DNA from 3 places in the Anaerobacillus sp. 63XJN7_4_ISO-PGPR-S23-413 genome. Region 3 is predicted to be linked to each of the others. Evidence: riboswitches for the same ligand, from Rfam matches in the RefSeq annotation. Region 3 holds a riboswitch; each other region holds the start of a gene.
The links. Region 3 has a riboswitch for S-adenosylmethionine ahead of AC0VYO_RS17535 (methionine ABC transporter ATP-binding protein). Riboswitches for the same ligand answer to the same signal wherever they lie in the genome.

Region 1: another riboswitch for S-adenosylmethionine. It lies ahead of AC0VYO_RS13605 (sulfite oxidase-like oxidoreductase); the one in region 3 lies ahead of AC0VYO_RS17535 (methionine ABC transporter ATP-binding protein).
Region 2: another riboswitch for S-adenosylmethionine. It lies ahead of mtnK (S-methyl-5-thioribose kinase); the one in region 3 lies ahead of AC0VYO_RS17535 (methionine ABC transporter ATP-binding protein).

Annotation. Positions count from the first base shown of each region.
Region 1 is NZ_CM149688.1:2,567,278-2,573,328, forward strand. It holds gene AC0VYO_RS13600 (copper amine oxidase) at 1-1,275, opposite strand, end outside; gene AC0VYO_RS13605 (sulfite oxidase-like oxidoreductase) at 1,572-2,234, opposite strand; SAM riboswitch class I at 2,319-2,417, opposite strand; gene AC0VYO_RS13610 (GNAT family N-acetyltransferase) at 2,478-2,942, opposite strand; gene AC0VYO_RS13615 (GNAT family N-acetyltransferase) at 3,139-3,570, opposite strand; gene AC0VYO_RS13620 (GNAT family N-acetyltransferase) at 3,668-4,231, opposite strand; gene AC0VYO_RS13625 (LysE family translocator) at 4,354-4,872, shown strand; gene AC0VYO_RS13630 (3-hydroxybutyrate dehydrogenase) at 4,932-5,708, opposite strand; gene AC0VYO_RS13635 (FUSC family protein) at 5,949-6,051, opposite strand, start outside.
Region 2 is NZ_CM149688.1:690,449-696,499, reverse strand. It holds gene AC0VYO_RS03845 (aminotransferase class I/II-fold pyridoxal phosphate-dependent enzyme) at 1-710, opposite strand, end outside; gene AC0VYO_RS03840 (carbon-nitrogen family hydrolase) at 819-1,601, shown strand; SAM riboswitch class I at 1,688-1,824, shown strand; gene mtnK (S-methyl-5-thioribose kinase) at 1,939-3,150, shown strand; gene mtnA (S-methyl-5-thioribose-1-phosphate isomerase) at 3,151-4,215, shown strand; gene AC0VYO_RS03825 (sugar ABC transporter substrate-binding protein) at 4,212-5,345, shown strand; gene AC0VYO_RS03820 (sugar ABC transporter ATP-binding protein) at 5,342-6,051, shown strand, end outside.
Region 3 is NZ_CM149688.1:3,344,923-3,350,973, forward strand. It holds gene AC0VYO_RS17520 (L-lactate dehydrogenase) at 1-62, shown strand, start outside; gene AC0VYO_RS17525 (MetQ/NlpA family ABC transporter substrate-binding protein) at 116-955, opposite strand; gene AC0VYO_RS17530 (methionine ABC transporter permease) at 979-1,647, opposite strand; gene AC0VYO_RS17535 (methionine ABC transporter ATP-binding protein) at 1,640-2,662, opposite strand; SAM riboswitch class I at 2,842-2,951, opposite strand; gene ilvA (threonine ammonia-lyase) at 3,084-4,094, opposite strand; gene leuD (3-isopropylmalate dehydratase small subunit) at 4,091-4,681, opposite strand; gene leuC (3-isopropylmalate dehydratase large subunit) at 4,697-6,051, opposite strand, start outside.

The sequences.
Region 1 (6,051 bases), 780 kb from region 3:
TTCGATTGGCATTTGCTGTTCAGCTGTACCACCCATACCTGTTTTAGGCATACCAGTTGGCATAGCTTCCATAGCGAATTTGTCCGGGAATTGGTTTACGAAAGCACCAGAAAGTCCCTTTGCCGGCTTATACATATGAGCATAAGCTTCACGAACCGAATCATAAGCTGCATCGTAGTCTTCCGTAGTGTAGCTATCAAACGCAGATATTAATTGATTCACATGCATTTGTAAACCTTCAGATAATGGTCCCGCTTCTAATCTACCTTCAGTTGCTGTTTCAAGAAAACTTGAGAAGTCTGCACGATAGTCTTCCAGCGCTTTTAGTGCTTTTTCTTGAGCAGCTTCATCTTCAGCTCCTGTCGCTTGAACATATTCTACAAAGTTACCGATATGTCCAGACCACATTTCTTTAAATTGATTTCCTGCTTCTTCACCATATACAGAAGTTATCGCAGCAGCTAGATCATCCGTATTCTCGCTTAGTGCAGCTGCAGATGCATCAAAGTCTTCTGATCCGTCGATTCCGTTCTGCATTGTCATCATTGCAAGACCAGCATGTTCAGATAATAAATGACCTAATGTTGCACGAAGATCAGATGCTGGTGTTACGGCTTTTGTGTTCTCGAACTTGTCTGGGAACTGATCAGTAATGGCACCAGAGAATCCTTTAGCCACCATTTGCATGTGAGCAATCGCTTCACGTTCTTTCTCGTAAGCCATCTCATAATCACCTGCTACATAGCTATCAAATGAACCAATCAACTGATTAATGTGAGCTTGAAGTCCTTCAGACAATGTTTCAGCTTGAAGTCGTTCTCCTGTTGCATTTTCCAAGAAATTAGAGAAATCTTCTTTATAACCATCTAAGCTATCTAAAGCTTTTTGTTTTGCATCTTCATCTTCATTACCTGTTGCTTTCACATAGTCAACGAAGAAACCGATATGATTGCTCCAAATTTCATTAAATTCAGCTCCTGCTTCTTCACCATAAACGGATGTAATCGCAGCTGTAAGGTCTTCCGTGTTTTCACTTAAGGCACCAGCAGAAGCTTCAAAATCTGCAGAACCTTCAGCTCCTTTTCTCATTGTTTCTACTGCAAGATAAGCATGCTCACTTAGTAAATGGCCAAGATCAGCACGAAGATCAGCACCTGGTGTTTCTACTGTAGGCTTGTCCATTTGCTGGTCGTGGTCAGAGGCAAATGCTCCAGCAGTTGGTATTAAAAGTGAAAAGCTAAGCGGAACAATTAATAGTCCCTTTTTCCAATCGATCACTTTCTTTTTCATATTCTTGTTCGTATTCATTTTCAAATCCACTCCCCTTAATTTCGATTTACACTTAGCTAACGGAGGGAAGATCCATTTAGATCATTCTTTTTTAAAATTCTTCTCTTTTTTAATTACCAGAGAATAAAAAGTCAGCAAAACCCACACATACTAAGGTTCTGCTGACTTTCAAGTTTAAACTATTTTTTTATAGATATGATGATATTTAGAATGTGATAATAAACTACCTTTTCCTCAATCAATTCTATATGTGTTAATCACGCCCGCTTTTTCAAGAAAAATTAATCAAACTCTTTTTTCTCCCATTCATCTTCCGGTAGTCCCAAATCCTCTCCAGAAAACCTTTCTTCTTTAAATGGATCGGCATGGTTATGAAATCCGTTTTGTTCCCAAAAACCAGGTTTGTCTTCATTGATAAATTCTATACCTCTGATCCATTTAATACTTTTCCAGAAGTAAAGATGCGGTACAACTAACCTGAGAGGCCATCCGTGTTTTGCCGTTAATTTCTCTCCATCGACTGAGTGGGCAAGAATAACATTATCTCTCATTAAGTCAGTGAGGTGAATATTCGTTGTATAGTTATAGTCACCATGTAGCATAACATGGTTCGTTTTCGGTACTATCCCATATGCGTTCATAAAATCCTTAATCAAAACCCCTTCAAAAGTATTATCAAACCTAGACCACCTTGTGACACAGTGAATATCACACTTTACTTTCTTCTGTGGTAAGGCAAGTATGTCGCTATAGGAAATGATCACTTCCTTATCAATTTCTCCAAATACACTTAGGTTCCATGTCGACATCTCATACACAGGTACATCACCTTCATGTAGAATAGGGAACCTTTCTGTAAGTACTTGCCCCGGTGGCAGACGATCACCATACTTTTCACTTGCATCTGGAACTTTCATTTTGCGAATACGGTCAGCTTTTTTCAAATTCTTCACAACCCGTCTCTCATTTATTGAATCGTCTAAAAAAACTCTTCCTAACTAATAAGGAAGAGTTCGCTTCAGAGCTCTTCCTTATCTCTCAGAGCATAGACTCTGCTGGATTTGGCACCTTGTCTATCAGGTTGCCGGGCATCAAAGGGCCAGTCCCTCCGCCTCTCTCAATAAGGAAATTAAAAATCTAATTTTGATTCATTCTATCGGTCTATTTAGTATTTTGCAATTATTGTTTTAAACGAGGTTTTTCTTCATTTCAACAAATTGAAATTCTCCCCCATTGGTTTGTTGCATAAACAGATGAGTGATTTGAAATCCAGCCCTTTGATACACTTTTATGGCTCGTTTATTAAATTCAGCTACTGCCATTCCAAAGGAAGTTGGACGATACAATTCAACTGCTTTTTGAAGGCCAGCCTCTAAAAAAGAAAAGCCTTCTCCTTTTCCAACATTATCGGGACACATTCCTAGGCCAATTTCTATATGGTTGTCTTCATGCACATGAAAACTAAAAAAACCAATAAGATGATCCCTATGGTAGACGCTCCAATAATTTTCATTGCTGGCTGCATCTTCCCGGAACTCTTTTAGATCTTCAAGATCCTCGTCCATATTATAAAATGAGTATAGCCCATCATAGTTCCACGAGATAATTCGCTCGACTTCTTCTTGACTTATTAACTTAAATTGATATACCAATACTCTCCCTCATTTCTGTGTGATTGAAAAGGAAAAGCCCCATGCTGGGAAATGCATGGGGCTCACACTTTATATTTTAAGGGGGGCAGGAACCGGGGAAGTCCCTGCAAAAATAGTGTAGCAAGTTCCAAGGGCATGATGATTGATTATGAGTTGTTTTTCACATTCTTTTAATAAATGAAAAGAAGCTGGACAACTATTTATAAACCATGATCGTTTGAAGTTCTCGAAATCCAATGTCTTTATAAATGTATTTCGCGAAGTTAGAGGAATACACATTCAAACGAATTTCCTCATATCCCTGTTCTTTGAAGTTTTCAATACTCGCTTGAACGAGCTGCTTAGAATACCCTTTCCCACGAAACTTTGGAAAAACAAATACATCATAAATGAACCCATGCTTGCTTTCTGTAAAATAATCCGTGTTTTCTCCAAGTAATACCCAGCCAGCAATTTCCCCTTCGTCGCGATAAATGAGGTGGTAACCACCTCGATCAAGAATGGATGATACAATTTCAAGTGCTTTCTCTTCTTTTACGATACCAGGATTTGTCGTTCCTTCATTAACAGATTGAATGGAATTCGACAAAATAAAATCTCTTTCTTCTATCGTCGCTCGTTCGATCACATAGTTTCCCTCCATCATCAAAATCATTCATTACTCGTTTATTCTTGATGCAAGAACCTTATTCCTCCCATAAGTAAGATGCATATTCTTACCAAATTTATTTTTTTGTTAAAGCATAGACGCATGTATCAGTTAGTTTACTGCCATCAATTGAGACATGGTCGTTTCGTAAAATAGCCTCAAGTTGAAACGATTGTTTCTCGGCAATTCGCCGACTTCGCCAATTTGTCGCATTACAACGAATTTCTAGCCTTCTAGCGTTTAGCTCTGAAAAGGCGTAATCTACAATGCCTTGGACCGCTTCAGACATATAGCCTTGACCAGCGTATCTAGAATCAATCCAATAACCGATTTCAAATTTACGAACGTTCCAATCTATTCGATGTAACCCTGAGGAACCGATAAAATCACCCGTCTGTTTATGGAAGAGTAATAGTCGAAGATCCTCCCGCTTTAAAAACGCTACGTGAGATTCGCGGATATTCGCTTCAACATCTTCTTCCGTTTGATCTATATGTGCGAAAGGCATCCAGGGTTTAAGCTCTTCTAACGAGGCATCAATTGATTGATGAACCGAAGCACCACCCCCAGGTAGTGGAGAACGTATATGTAAACGGTCAGTGCTAAATTTATTTGGTATATCAAGTAAAATGGGTTCCATGGAACTATTCCTCCAACAACACTAAAAGATGTCAGAATTATATCATTAATGAGAAACCTGTCAAGTTATTGGTCTTTTCCGGCCAATGTCCCGCTACCATCTAATTGAAATCGAGAGACGAATTGACGGATCACTTCACGAGGATATGGTTTTCTTGGCCTCTCTTCAGGACTACTTGTACATATTGCTGCTACCTTAGGAATTTCTGCCGTCCTTTATCAATCCTCTCTCGCCTTTTCGATTGTTACCGCGGGGCAGCTTACTTACTTTTCATGGCATATGAAGCTTTTAAAGATAGCGGATCCGCAGCTAAACCCCTAAGTCAACCTAGCAGACCTTATTTTTCTTTATATCGAAAAGGGATTGTTATGAATATTTTAAATCCAAAAGTCTCCATATTCTTTCTCGCCCTTCTTCCACAGTTTGTAAACCAGCAGGCGAATTCACCCGCTCTTCAAATGTTAATTTTAGAAGGGGTTTTCATTCTACAAGCCTTTCTTATCTTTAGTGCAATAAGCTTTTTTGCAGGAAAAATCGCATTCTATGTCGTAGAAAATCATGCCCTAGCTAGAAAATTCAATCTTGCAAAAGCTTTATTGCTTGCTTTAATTGGTCTTCAAATAGCCTTTAGCGATCAATAAAAAAGCAGCGCTTCTCATTAGAAAGCGCTGCTTTAATATTTTTTTAGTAAAATCTAAATTTACTGAGCTGTATAGCCACCATCAATTAGTAGGGCTTGACCTGTAATGCTCTTCGCTGCATCACTTGCGATAAACATTGAGTAATCAGCTATCTCTTTCACTTCAAGAAGTCTTCTTTGTGGTACAAGTGGATAGATTACTTCTTCTAGTACCTTTTCTAGCTCTACTCCGCGTTCTTTCGCTAGATCTTCCATCTGTCCTCTTACGAGTGGTGTATCAACATATCCTGGTGCCATGGCATTTACTGTAATACCGTGTTCCGCACCTTCAAGTGCAGAAACTTTTGTAAGGCCGATGACCCCATGCTTGGCACTATTGTAAGCCGCTTTCCCTGCGAAACCGATGACACCATTGATAGATGCCATGTTAATAATTCGCCCAAATCCTTGTTTCTTCATGATTGGAAATACATGCTTTGTTGCTATGAAAGGAGCTGTAAGCATAATATCCTGCATCATACGAAACTTCTCAGTTGGGAAGTTTTCTAATGCAGATACGTGCTGAAGTCCCGCATTATTTATTAACACGTCTAAGCGACCGTATTCTTCTACAGTACGGTCAATTGCTTGTTTAATTTCATCTTCATTAGTCACGTCTGCTTTAATACCAATAGCGTTATAACCTTTATCTCTTAGTTTCTGAGCAGCTTCTTCTGTTCCTTCTTCATTTATGTCAGATAGAACAACTTTTGCTCCATTCTCTGCGAACGTTTCACCAATTTCAAAACCAATACCTCTAGCTGCGCCTGTAATAAATACAGTCTTGTTGTTAACCATGAATATTTCCTCCTATTGTCAATCCTAAATTAAAATTATACTGTCACACCTCTCTATTCCCGCTCTACCTTTTAATAAACTAATCATTTTTGATTTATTTTCATAGCTCCCACTTCAAGTCACTTCATTAAGGATTAGTTAGCCTATATTTAGATGTATTGATTTCTGGTTTATTCGAATGAAAGCTTAGTTTCAATCGCCCCATCAACATTTTGCTCAACAAAAAAATAACCCGGTGCGTTACTGCTCCAGGTTACGATTTGTATTAAAATGATCAGATGCTTCTTTATTCTTTATTGAGCCAAGTTCCTTCCCTAATATCAATAGTGACTGGTTAATTCTC
Region 2 (6,051 bases), 1.6 Mb from region 3:
TAAATCTCAATTCCCACATCTTTAGCACCTTCTGTTTCCAAAAAGCTTTTAGGACGTTCTCCATCGAATCCGATCGCTCCATAAGCAAAATCATGAACGACACAGATGTCATTGGCATCCGCAAACCTAACCGTTTCATCAAAAAAGCTTTTCGTTGCTACAGCAGCGGTAGGATTGTTTGGATAATTTAAAAACATGAGCTTTGCTTTTGCAAGAGCACTCTCTGGGATCGCGCTATAATCAGGCAGAAAATCATTTTGTTCAAGTAACGGCATCATCTGCATATCCGCTTCAGCCATTGCAACTCCAGACCAATAATCAGGATAGCCAGGATCTGGCACGAGCGCCACGTCACTTTTATTTAACAAACATTGACTGACTTCTACAAGGCCAGCTTTTCCACCAAAGAGGACGGCTACCTCTTTCTCCGGATCAAGCTCAACACCAAACTCTCGCTTATAGAATTCAGCCGCGGCTTGTTTCAGAAAAGGCTGCCCCCTAAATGGCGGATACTTGTGGTATGCAGGGTTTTCAGCTGCCTGCTGCAAAGACTCGATAATATGTGCAGGCGTCGGCTGGTCAGGATTTCCTTGGCCAAGGTTAATAATGTCATATCCCGCCTCTACATAACGGTTCACTTTTCCAGCAAGCTTCGCAAAAAATTGTTCTGGTAAACGTTTAAGTGCATCTGAAGTTTGAAATTGTTTCAAATGGAATCACATCCTGTTAAAATTTTCGAGAAATTCTAATAAGTTATGTTATCTTGGATACACAACCATGTAAAGGTCAATTTCTAAACATGTAAGGAGGACAAATCAATGAAAAACCTTGCCCTGTTGCAATTTGATATTGCTTTTGGCAATCCAGAAAAGAATTTCTCTAAAGTTGAAGAGCTTGTTTCTAAGGCGGTGAGTGACAAACTAGATATTATCGTTTTACCAGAATTGTGGTCCACAGGTTATGATTTATCTCGTCTTGATGAAATTGGAGATACTGATGCAGAAAAGTCGATTGCTTTTCTATCTCGCCTCGCCAAAAAAAACGACGTAAATATTGTCGGGGGCTCCATCGCTAAGCATCATAACGGCGAAGTAACGAACACCATGCTTGTGTTCAATCGAGATGGGCAGCTCGTTCATGAGTATAGCAAAGCGCACCTGTTTCGTTTAATGAATGAAGAGAAATTCCTCGTTTCTGGAAATGAAAAAAGTCATTTTACACTTGAAGAACTCCCATGTGCCGGGTTCATTTGTTATGATATTCGCTTTCCTGAGTGGCTTCGCCTTCATGCAGTTGAAGGTGCCCAAGTATTGTTCGTACCAGCAGAATGGCCAAAGCAACGCACCGATCATTGGCGAGCATTACTTATCAGTCGCGCGATTGAAAATCAGTGCTACGTGATTGCTTGTAATCGTGTCGGGGCAGATCCTGATAATACGTTTGGAGGACACTCATTGATAATTGATCCGTGGGGAACAATTATCGCAGAAGCAGGAGAAGAAGAAGTTATTTTAACAGGTTCTATTGACGAAGAGGAAATGTCATCAATCCGGAGTCGCATTCCTATCTTTGAAGATCGACGTCCAGATATTTATAAATAATATTCAAAATATTATTGACAAACATGTTCCTTTCTATGTAACATACATTTCAAGCGAAAAAATTGTAAAATAATTTCATAAACTTTCTCTTATCAAGAGCAGGCTGAGGGATTTGGCCCTATGACGCCCAGCAACCGACCTATTTTAAAGTCCAGATGAATCGATGACTTAAATGGCACGGTGCTACTTCCAACAGGATGATATTCATTCTGGAAGATAAGAGGTGTGAAGTATCTCTGTCTTCAAGCCTCTTTCTTCGGAAAGAGGCTTTTTTTATGCCGAAATTCCGATCTTCATGCAATACAACAACCATAAATAGTTGAAAGGGGAATTTTACATGGGTATTCAGATCACTTCAGGGTACACACCGTTTACAAGCGAAACAGTTGTGCAATTTTTAGAGCATCACGAGCTTTTGGATCGCACCGCTCCTGTTCATGTAAAGGAAATTGGCGATGGCAATTTAAATTATGTCTTTCATGTTCAACACAAGAAAACAGGACAATCCTGGATCGTCAAACAAGCCTTGCCTTATGCCAAAGTAGTTGGCGAATCCTGGCCGCTTACACTTGATCGGTCCAGAATTGAAAGCGAGGCGCTCAAGCAAGCTCACTCGCTCGTTCCTGACTTTTCTCCAATCGTTTATTTGCATGACTCTGAAAAAGCCGCAACGGTTATGGAAGATTTATCAACGCACACTATTTTACGCAAAGGACTTATTGAAGGACGTATATATCCTGAACTTGCAAGAAACGTCGGTACCTACCTCGCTCATACGCTCTTTTTCACTTCTGACTACGGTCTTGGTTCGGCAAATAAGAAAGAGCTTGCCAAACGGTTTAGTAATCCAGACTTATGTGGCATAACAGAAACCCTCGTATTTTCAGATCCTTTCTACAATGCCGAAAGCAATGCCTTTACAGAAGAGCTTCGAGCAGATGTTGAATCGCTGTGGGAAGATGACGATTTCCTCACTGAAGTGGCCTCCCTCAAACACTCTTTTTTAACAAAAGGAGAAGCTTTGATACATGGGGACTTACATACAGGTAGCCTGTTTGTTACGGAAAGCTCAACCAAAATAATCGATCCAGAATTTGCTTTCTATGGGCCAGCTGGTTTTGATGTCGGTGCTTTTATCGCCAATATTGCGCTTAGTATCCTGTCGCAGGAGGCCCATAGATCAGAAGAAGAGAAAGAAGGATACCTCGCTTATTTATTTGGCGTCACTACCGAGGTTTGGAACGTATTTGAATCTACTTTCCGATCATTATGGGACGACCATCTCTCAGAAGATAATCGTTATTCGAGAGGATACCTAGACGCTCTTCTACAATCTATTTTTGTCGATAGCATTGGATTTTCCGGCTGTAAAATCATCCGAAGAACGATTGGACTTGCTCATGTAGAAGAGATCGAGACGATCAGTGATCCAAGAGTAAAACTCGCTGTGGAAAAAAAGGCGCTTACCCTTGGAAAAAAACTTATTTTAGACCGAAAAAGCATCACTTCGATTGAACAATACATTAAAGCAATCAAGGAGGTCATTTAAATGACTGTTATCTCATCACTCCAGTGGAAAGGTGATCATCTCTTGCTCCTCGATCAACGGCATCTTCCACAACAAGAGATCTACCTTAAGCAAACGGCAATCGAGGATGTCTGGAATAGCATTTCTGCCCTTGTCGTCCGCGGAGCACCAGCCATTGGAATCGCCGCAGCGTATGGTCTTGTTCTTTGGAGTCAGCATGTTCAAACAAACGAAGCAACAGCGTTCAAGACAGCGCTAGTCAACCAAGGAAAATATCTTGCCTCCTCTCGTCCCACTGCAGTTAATCTCTCTTGGGCGATCGATCGCATCATCCGAGCTAGCTTTTCCTTACCAACAGTTCAAAAAATGAAAGAAGCGATTCTGCACGAAGCACTTACTATCCATAAAGAGGATGAACTTGTCTGTCAGCGTATTGGAGAACATGGTCTGAAGCTATTAAATGATGGGGATACCATCCTCACACACTGCAATGCAGGTGGGATCGCAACAGCAAAATACGGGACTGCTCTTGCGCCTCTCCATCTGGCAAAGGAAAACGGTCTCTCCATCTCTGCAATTGCGACGGAAACCAGACCAGTTCTACAGGGTGCTCGATTAACCGCATGGGAGCTTGAGCGTGCTGGTATTGACGTTACGCTTATTACAGACAGTATGGTAGCTCACGTATTAAAAACAAAGAAAATCGCTGCAGTAATTGTTGGTGCTGATCGGATTGCTGCAAATGGTGATACAGCTAATAAGATTGGTACGCTCGGCCTTGCCCATATCGCAAAAGCATACAACGTTCCTTTTTATGTTGCTGCACCCATCTCAACAATTGACTACTCGATCCCTGACGGAGAAGCGATTCCGATTGAGGAGCGAGACCCGAAAGAAGTCACGCACTATAAAGGTGAACGTGTTGCAGCTGAAAACATTGGTGTATTTAATCCTGCTTTTGATGTGACGCCAAATGAATTACTTAACGGAATCATTACGGAGCACGGTATCGTTCGAACACCGTATGCTGAAAACCTTGCTCATCTTGCTTTCCCACACGCTAAAAACACGGAGGTACATTCATGAAACGCTTAGGACTTATTTTATCCATTCTTCTTCTCGTCGTGCTTGCAGCTTGTACGAGTGAGCAAGATGCCGTAAGTGCACCAGAAGCAAGCAATACGGAATCAAGTGAGGCAACTGCGAACACGGGTGAAGAAACGTCTAAAGTTTCTTCAGACATTCCAAAAGAAGTTCAAAAACCTATCAAAATAGCAGCGATTATGCAAGCATCCCTCGGTACATTTTCTTCCCAGTACGTAAAAGGAGTTGAAGATCAGGTTGAAAAATTTGGCGGAAGCGTTCAAGTTTATAATGCTGATAATGACCTTTCCAAAATGGCTACACACCTTGATACAGCCATCAACCAAAAAGTCGATGCGATCTTAATTGATCATGGCCGAGCAGATGCACTCGAAGCTGGAGTGAAAAAAGCCGTTGATAAAGGCATACCTGTCGTTGTGTTTGATAGCGATATTAACGTGCCAGGTGTAACAGTTATTGATCAAGATGATTATAGTCTTGCATGGAATACATTAAAAACGCTTGCTCAAGATTTAAATGGTGAAGGAAATATTGTCTATGTGTGGGTAGGAGGATTTGCGCCCATGGAGCGACGAAATGCGATTTATGAGGCCTTCCAGGAGCGCTATCCAGAAATCAATGAAATCGCTAAGTTCGGGACCGCGAGTGCTAATACAGCTCTTGATACCCAAACCCAAATGGAAACTATTCTAAAGCAATATCCAAACAAAGGAGATATTGATGCTGTATTTGCCCCATGGGATGAATTTGCGAAAGGCGCTACTCGTGCCATTGAGCAAGCTGGTCGAGAAGAAATCAAAGTTTATGGCATCGACATGAGTGACGAAGATCTCCAAATGATGCAAAAGGATAATAGCCCATGGCTTTCATCTGCCGCTACTGATCCGGCGGAAGTAGGACGTGTTCAAGTACGTTTTGCTTATCAGAAAATTGCTGGAAAAGAAACGCCTGAGATTTTCTCACTTGATCCGCATCTAGTAAAACAATCTGATTTACCAGACGAAACCATTTCAATGAGTGAATTAGGCAATTACGTCGATGACTGGGGCTCTTCTGACGCAGCTATTTCTCCGTGGATGGAGAAATTAACGCAACAGGATGATAGCAAATGAGTGAGTTATACATTCAAAACATTTCTAAATCATTCGGAAATATCCCTGTATTAAAAAACGTCTCCCTAACGATTCGTTCAGGCGAAGTGCACGCCCTGCTCGGTACGAATGGAGCTGGTAAAAGCACGCTTATGAAAATGGTTTGTGGAGACTATGAACGAGACAGCGGTTCTATTTTACTTAACGGAGAACCTCTACCGATTCATACACCTTCCGATGCAAAAAAAGCTGGCATCGGAATGGTTGTACAAGAAGTCGATACGGCTTTGTTTCCTACCCTATCCGTTTCTGAAAATATTTGGGCTGACTCAATGAATAAATCTCCTTTCAAACGCTATTCTTCTAACAAAGAACGGCAACGAACAAGAGATTTACTTAACTCTCTCGGTATTACTTTAACACCTGATAAACTGGCTTGCGAATGCTCGCTGTCAGAGAAACAAATGATCTTAATTGCTCGAGCAATGGCACAGGAGACGCAATATTTGATCCTGGATGAACCAACTGCTCCACTTAGTGTAGAGGAAACAAAGCTATTATTTCATCTTATTAACAAACTGAAGAAGAAAGGCGTGGGGATGATTTACATTTCTCACCGCATGCCAGAAATAGAAGAAATAAGCGACCGTTTTACGATTTTACGAGACGGCAAAGTTCATCTTTCCGCTGAAACAAAAACTGTTTCAGCGGATGAGATCATTTCCAG
Region 3 (6,051 bases):
ACCAATTGCACCATTCTGCAAAAACGTTAAAAGAAGCGATGAAGCCAGTTTTCCAACATTAAAATAATTAAAAAAAGGTCCTCCGTCGTTTTGGCGGAGAACCTTTTTTTCTTTCTTATTCGTCTACTGGTACAACAGCGCCATCGTATTCTTCTTCAATAAAACTCTGAATTTCATCAGAATGAAGAACTTCTACTAACGCCTTGATCGCTTCATTGTCTTCGTCACCTTTGTTTACTGTAATCACATTCACATATGGTGAGTCTGAATCTTCAAGTGCGATGGCATCTTCTTGAGGATTAAGCCCTGCATCAATCGCATAGTTTGTATTGATCATCACTGCATCACCTTCACCTTGCTGGTAAATCTGCGGAAGCAGTGAAGCCTCAACATCTGTTTTGAAATCAATATTCTTAGGGTTTTCAGCAATATCTTCAACCGTTGCATCTGAAGCCTTTACGCCTTCTTTTAATGTGATAAGACCCTGTGCTTCAAGTAATGAGAGCATACGTCCATGGTCAGAAACAGAGTTACTCATTATGATCTGAGCACCATCAGGAAGCTCATCTAAGCTCTTGTAATCCTGAGAGTAAACACCGATTGGCTCGATATGAATGCCTCCAGCATTCACGAAGTCATAATTATCGTTTTCTTCCATTTGCAAGTCCATATAAGGAATTGTTTGGAAATAGTTTGCATCTAATTCACCATTTGCAAGCGTCTTATTAGGTAGAATATAATCCTGGAATGTTTTAATTTCAAGCTCTATTCCTTTTTCCTCTAACATCGGCTTAGCTTCTTCAAGAATTTCAGCATGGGGGATGTTTGAGGCACCTACTACGATTTTCTTCGAATCTTCACTGTCACCAGAACCTTCGCTGCTTCCGCCATTATTCCCACACGCAGCAAGCACTGCAAGAGCAAGAACTACGATTAGCGATAAAAACTTTTTCATCATAATCTCTCCTTTTCTCCTCATTATCTTTTGTCTATTACTCGTGTTGCAATGTCTCCACAAACCTGAAGAATCGCAACAATTACTAATATCAATACTGTTGCAACAAGTGTCACATCAGGATTATTCCTTTGGAAACCTTCAAGATAAGCTAGGTTTCCGAGACCCCCTGCGCCTACAACACCAGCCATAGCGGTGTAGCTTACAAGAGCTATCGCCGTCACAGTAATCCCTGAAATAAGGGCTGGCATTGCTTCTGGTAGAAGCACTTTAAAAATAATCGAACCATTGGATGCTCCCATTGACTGAGAAGCTTCAATGACCCCTTTATCTACTTCACGTAAAGCAATTTCAACCATTCTCGCATAAAATGGCGCCGCTCCTGCAATAAGGGCTGGAAGGGCAGCATTAGCACCTAGCATCGTCCCTATAATGTAAACCGAAAGAGGGATCAGCAAGATAATCAAAATGATAAATGGTATGGAGCGAAATAAGTTCACGACTCCGGCAATAATACTATTCACAAATTTGTTTTCCCATATGTTCCCTCTACCTGTTAGAAACAACAATAAACCAAGGAGGATTCCGAGAATAAACGTTGCCAGAACCGAAATTGCCGTCATGTACGCTGTTTGTAGAGTGGCTTCCCACATAGATTCCCACCTGACGTTAGGAAATAACGATTCAGTCATTCGTAATCACCTCCGCTTTAACACCTTGGGCCTGCACATAATTCAAGGCCTTTTCTACCACAGCTGGTTCCCCTTTAAGGAACACAGAAAGTTTTCCATAAGGACCATCCTGTGTATGAGAAATCTTCCCTTGAATAATGTTGACTTCCACATCAAATTCACGAATCAACTCTGTCACAAGTGGTGAACCTGTTTTTCCTTTCACAAAAGTAAACTGAACAAGTTCTCCATCCTGACTCGTTGCCAGATGTGCAATCGATTCCTTCATTTCTTCAGGCTCGCTTAGCTGATTAACAAAGTCTTTCGTAATCTCTTCCTGCGGATGGTGGAAAACTTCAAGGACAGAACCATTCTCCACTACTCGTCCATTCTCCATAACGGCTACACGATGGCAAATTTTGCGTATGACGTGCATTTCATGCGTGATGAGGACAATCGTTAGGCCAAGTTTCTGATTAATTTCAGTCAGAAGTTCTAGAATGCTATCCGTCGTTTTAGGATCTAAAGCAGAAGTAGCTTCATCACAAAGCAAAACCTTTGGATTGTTAGCAAGTGCTCTCGCAATTCCCACTCGCTGCTTTTGTCCACCACTTAGCTGTGAAGGATAAGCTCCTTCCCTACCTTCGAGTCCAACAAGGTTAATTAATTCATCAACACGCTTCATTCTCTTTTCTTTCGGAACACCTGATATTTCAAGAGGAAAGGCGATGTTATCACGTACCGTTCTTGACCAGAGAATATTAAAATGCTGGAAAATCATACCGATTTCCTGTCTTGCTGCACGAAGATCTTTCCCATTAAGAGAAGATAGATTATTACCAGCCACTGTGACTGTCCCATCAGTAGGTCTCTCAAGAAGGTTAAGCATTCGAATTAGCGTACTTTTCCCAGCACCACTGTAGCCAATAACACCAAATATTTCGCCTTTTTTGACTTCAAGGTTAACATCCTTAACGGCTTCCACCTTCCCGGATTTCGAAAAGAAGGTCTTATTAATGCCTTTAAGCTCAATCACATGTCTCACATCCTTTATGCATTTGCATGATCAGCTACCTGAAAAAGGACTTCAGTCCCATGCCTTTGTTCTTTATTTCTGTGCACTTAGAAGCCTAATTCGCTTATCACTTTGTATAGTAAAGTAAAAAAATGCCCTTCTGCTTTGAGCAGAAAGGCATTTGATAAATCGATGTCTTCCTCTCATTTCTCAAAGCAGTCGCTTTGCAGGAATTGGCACCTTTTCAAACGAGTCGTTTGACGGTTGCCGGGCTTCATAGGGCCAGTCCCTCCACCTCTCTGAATAAGAGATATATAGTTGTAATTACTTTACTGTGGTTAAGTGCTAAATGAATTCTAGCATGGTACTTTATGAGTGTCAATTACTGAGCAAAAAGTCGGAATAATCTAAAATATATACTTTGAATCCCATTAGAAAACCATCAGCTTATTCGCCTGATGGTTTTCGCTCGTTGAGAAAGTTGTTTATAAAGGGATATTTTCGCAAGATCCGCATTCCCTCCACTAACAACAACACCAATTCTCTTACCTTCTAAACGATTTGACTTGCATAAGACAGCAGCTATCGATGCAGCACCCGCACCTTCTACAAGCGTTTTGTGTCTCTCAAGCATAAAGACAATCGCTGCAGCAATTTCTTCTTCTGACACGGTTAGCATATCATCAACAAGCTCTTCAATAATTGGAAAAGTTAATTTTCCAGCTTCTTTCACAGAAATACCGTCTGCAATCGATTTGACAGATTGAAGGACAAGAGGACCAGTACCTTTAAATCGATTCCATGTCGCAGATGCTTCAGAAGCCTGGACTCCGATGATTTTCACGTGAGGAAAGAACGACTTAATCGCCATCGCCATTCCAGCTAACAATCCTCCACCTCCAACAGGTACGAGAATCGTATCTAAGTCAGGACATTGTTGCATCATTTCGAGTGCAACCGTTCCCTGTCCTGCCATTACTTCAGGATCATCGAAAGCATGAACGAATGTGGCCCCTTTCTCAACACGCTCACGATCCGCTCCACTAAACGCTTCGTTATACGATTCTCCTTCAAGAACAACCTCTGCTCCATAAGATCGCGTCGCATCAATTTTGCTTGTCGGTGTATGGACGGGCATATAAATCTTAGCTTTAATTCCACGCTCTCTAGCAGAAAGCGCCACTCCCTGAGCATGGTTTCCAGCCGATGCAGCAACAATCCCTCGCGCTGCCTCAATATCCGTTAGCGACGCAACTTTGTTATAGGCACCTCGAAGTTTGAAGGAACCCGTTCGTTGAAGGTTTTCCATCTTCATGAAGACATCTTTATTTGTATAATCATTAAGCGTTGTCGACTGCTGAAGCGGGGTCCTGTGGACGGCTTCCAGCAAATTCTCCATTGCTTTTACGACATGAACGTTATATTTCTCCTGGTAATTCCCAACGTCATTCACTCTCCTACAAGTTGTTTTTCTTCATATAATTTAATTTTATCTTCGAGAGATAAAGTTCGAGACACTTCATCCCATCCATTTAACAGCATTTCTTTCCAATAAGGATCGATCTCGAACGACGCATTTAGTCCTTCTCCATCAATTACTTGCTGTTTACTTAGGTCTACGCTAAGTTCGTATCCATCCTTTGCTTTTTGAAAAAGCTCCGAGATCGTTTCTTGATCAAGAGCGATAGGAAGTATACCGTTTTTTACACAGTTGTTATAAAAGATATCAGCAAAGCTTGTCGCAATGACAATTCGAAACCCATAATCTAGAAGGGCCCATGGAGCATGTTCTCTTGATGAACCACACCCAAAGTTTTTACCCGACACTAGAATAGAAGCATGCTGGTATTGTTGTTCGTTCAAATTAAAATCTTCACGCGGTTGACCATCATCATCAAACCGCCAATTGTAAAAAAGAAACTGACCAAAGCCTTGCCGTTCAATTCTCTTTAAAAACTGCTTCGGAATAATTTGATCTGTATCTACGTTAACCTGCTCAAGGGGATAAACGATCCCTTTGTATTTATTAATCGGTTCCAGGACGTCTCACTCCTTTTACACTACAAGAGGTTTTATTTTTCTAGCGTCTGTAAATCGGCCTTCAATGGCAGCAGCTGCAGCCATAGCTGGGCTGACAAGATGTGTTCTAGCGCCATTCCCCTGACGCCCTTCAAAATTACGGTTAGATGTAGACGCGCAGCGCTCGCCTGGTGGAACAATGTCATCATTCATCGCAAGACACATGCTACATCCTGCTTCTCGCCACTCAAACCCAGCTTCTTTAAAGATCGTATCTAACCCTTCTGCTTCAGCTGCATCCTTCACTGATTTAGATCCAGGTACTACGAGAGCTGTCACACCTTCATGAACTTTTCGACCACGAACAATATCAGCAGCTGAGCGCAGATCACTTAATCGTGAATTCGTACACGATCCGATGAAAACATATTGAATATCTATATTCTGAATAGGCGTTCCCGGTTTAAGATCCATATAGGCAAGTGCTTGCTTAATTGCTTTTTGGTCACCTGGATCTGCATAATCCTCAGGGAAAGGAACGCGAGCATAAACAGAAGATCCCATTGAAGGGTTCGTCCCCCATGTTACTTGTGGCTCGATTTCGTCAGCTCCAATTTCGAGCACTTCATCATACGTTGCCCCTGGATCAGATGCGAGCTCTTTCCACTCAGCAACAGCTCGATCAAAATCTTCTGGAACATGTCTTTTTCCTTTTAAATAGGAAAAGGTAGTCTCATCTGGGCTAATAAGCCCTGCTTTTGCGCCAGCTTCAATTGACATGTTACAAACAGTCATACGTTCTTCCATTGTCATATTTCGAATCGCTTCGCCTGTGTACTCCACAACCGCGCCAGTACCTGCATTAACACCAAATTTAGCAATAACAGCAAGAATTAAATCTTTAGCGGTCACCCCAGAACCAAGGCGTCCGTTCACACGTATTTCAATTGTTTTGGGTCTTGATTGCCATAGCGTTTGAGTAGAAAGAACATGCTCTACTTCACTCGTTCCAATCCCAAAGGCAAGGGCACCAAACGCCCCATGTGTTGAGGTATGACTGTCACCACAAACGATCGTTTTTCCTGGCTGCGTTAAGCCCAGCTCAGGACCAATGACGTGAACAATCCCTTGATCTGGATGATTAATATCGGCGATTTCCACTCCAAATTCATGACAGTTCTCTTCAAGCTTCTCCATTTGAACTTTTGATACAGGGTCATTAATAATATGACGTGCAATGGTTGGAACGTTGTGGTCCATAGTAGCAAAGGTTAAATCTGGTCTTCTTACACTTCTATTATTCATCCGCAGACCCTCAAAGGCCTGCGGAGAAGTCACTTCATGAACAAGATGCAAGTCTATATATAGGAGATCCGGGCTACCTTCTTCTT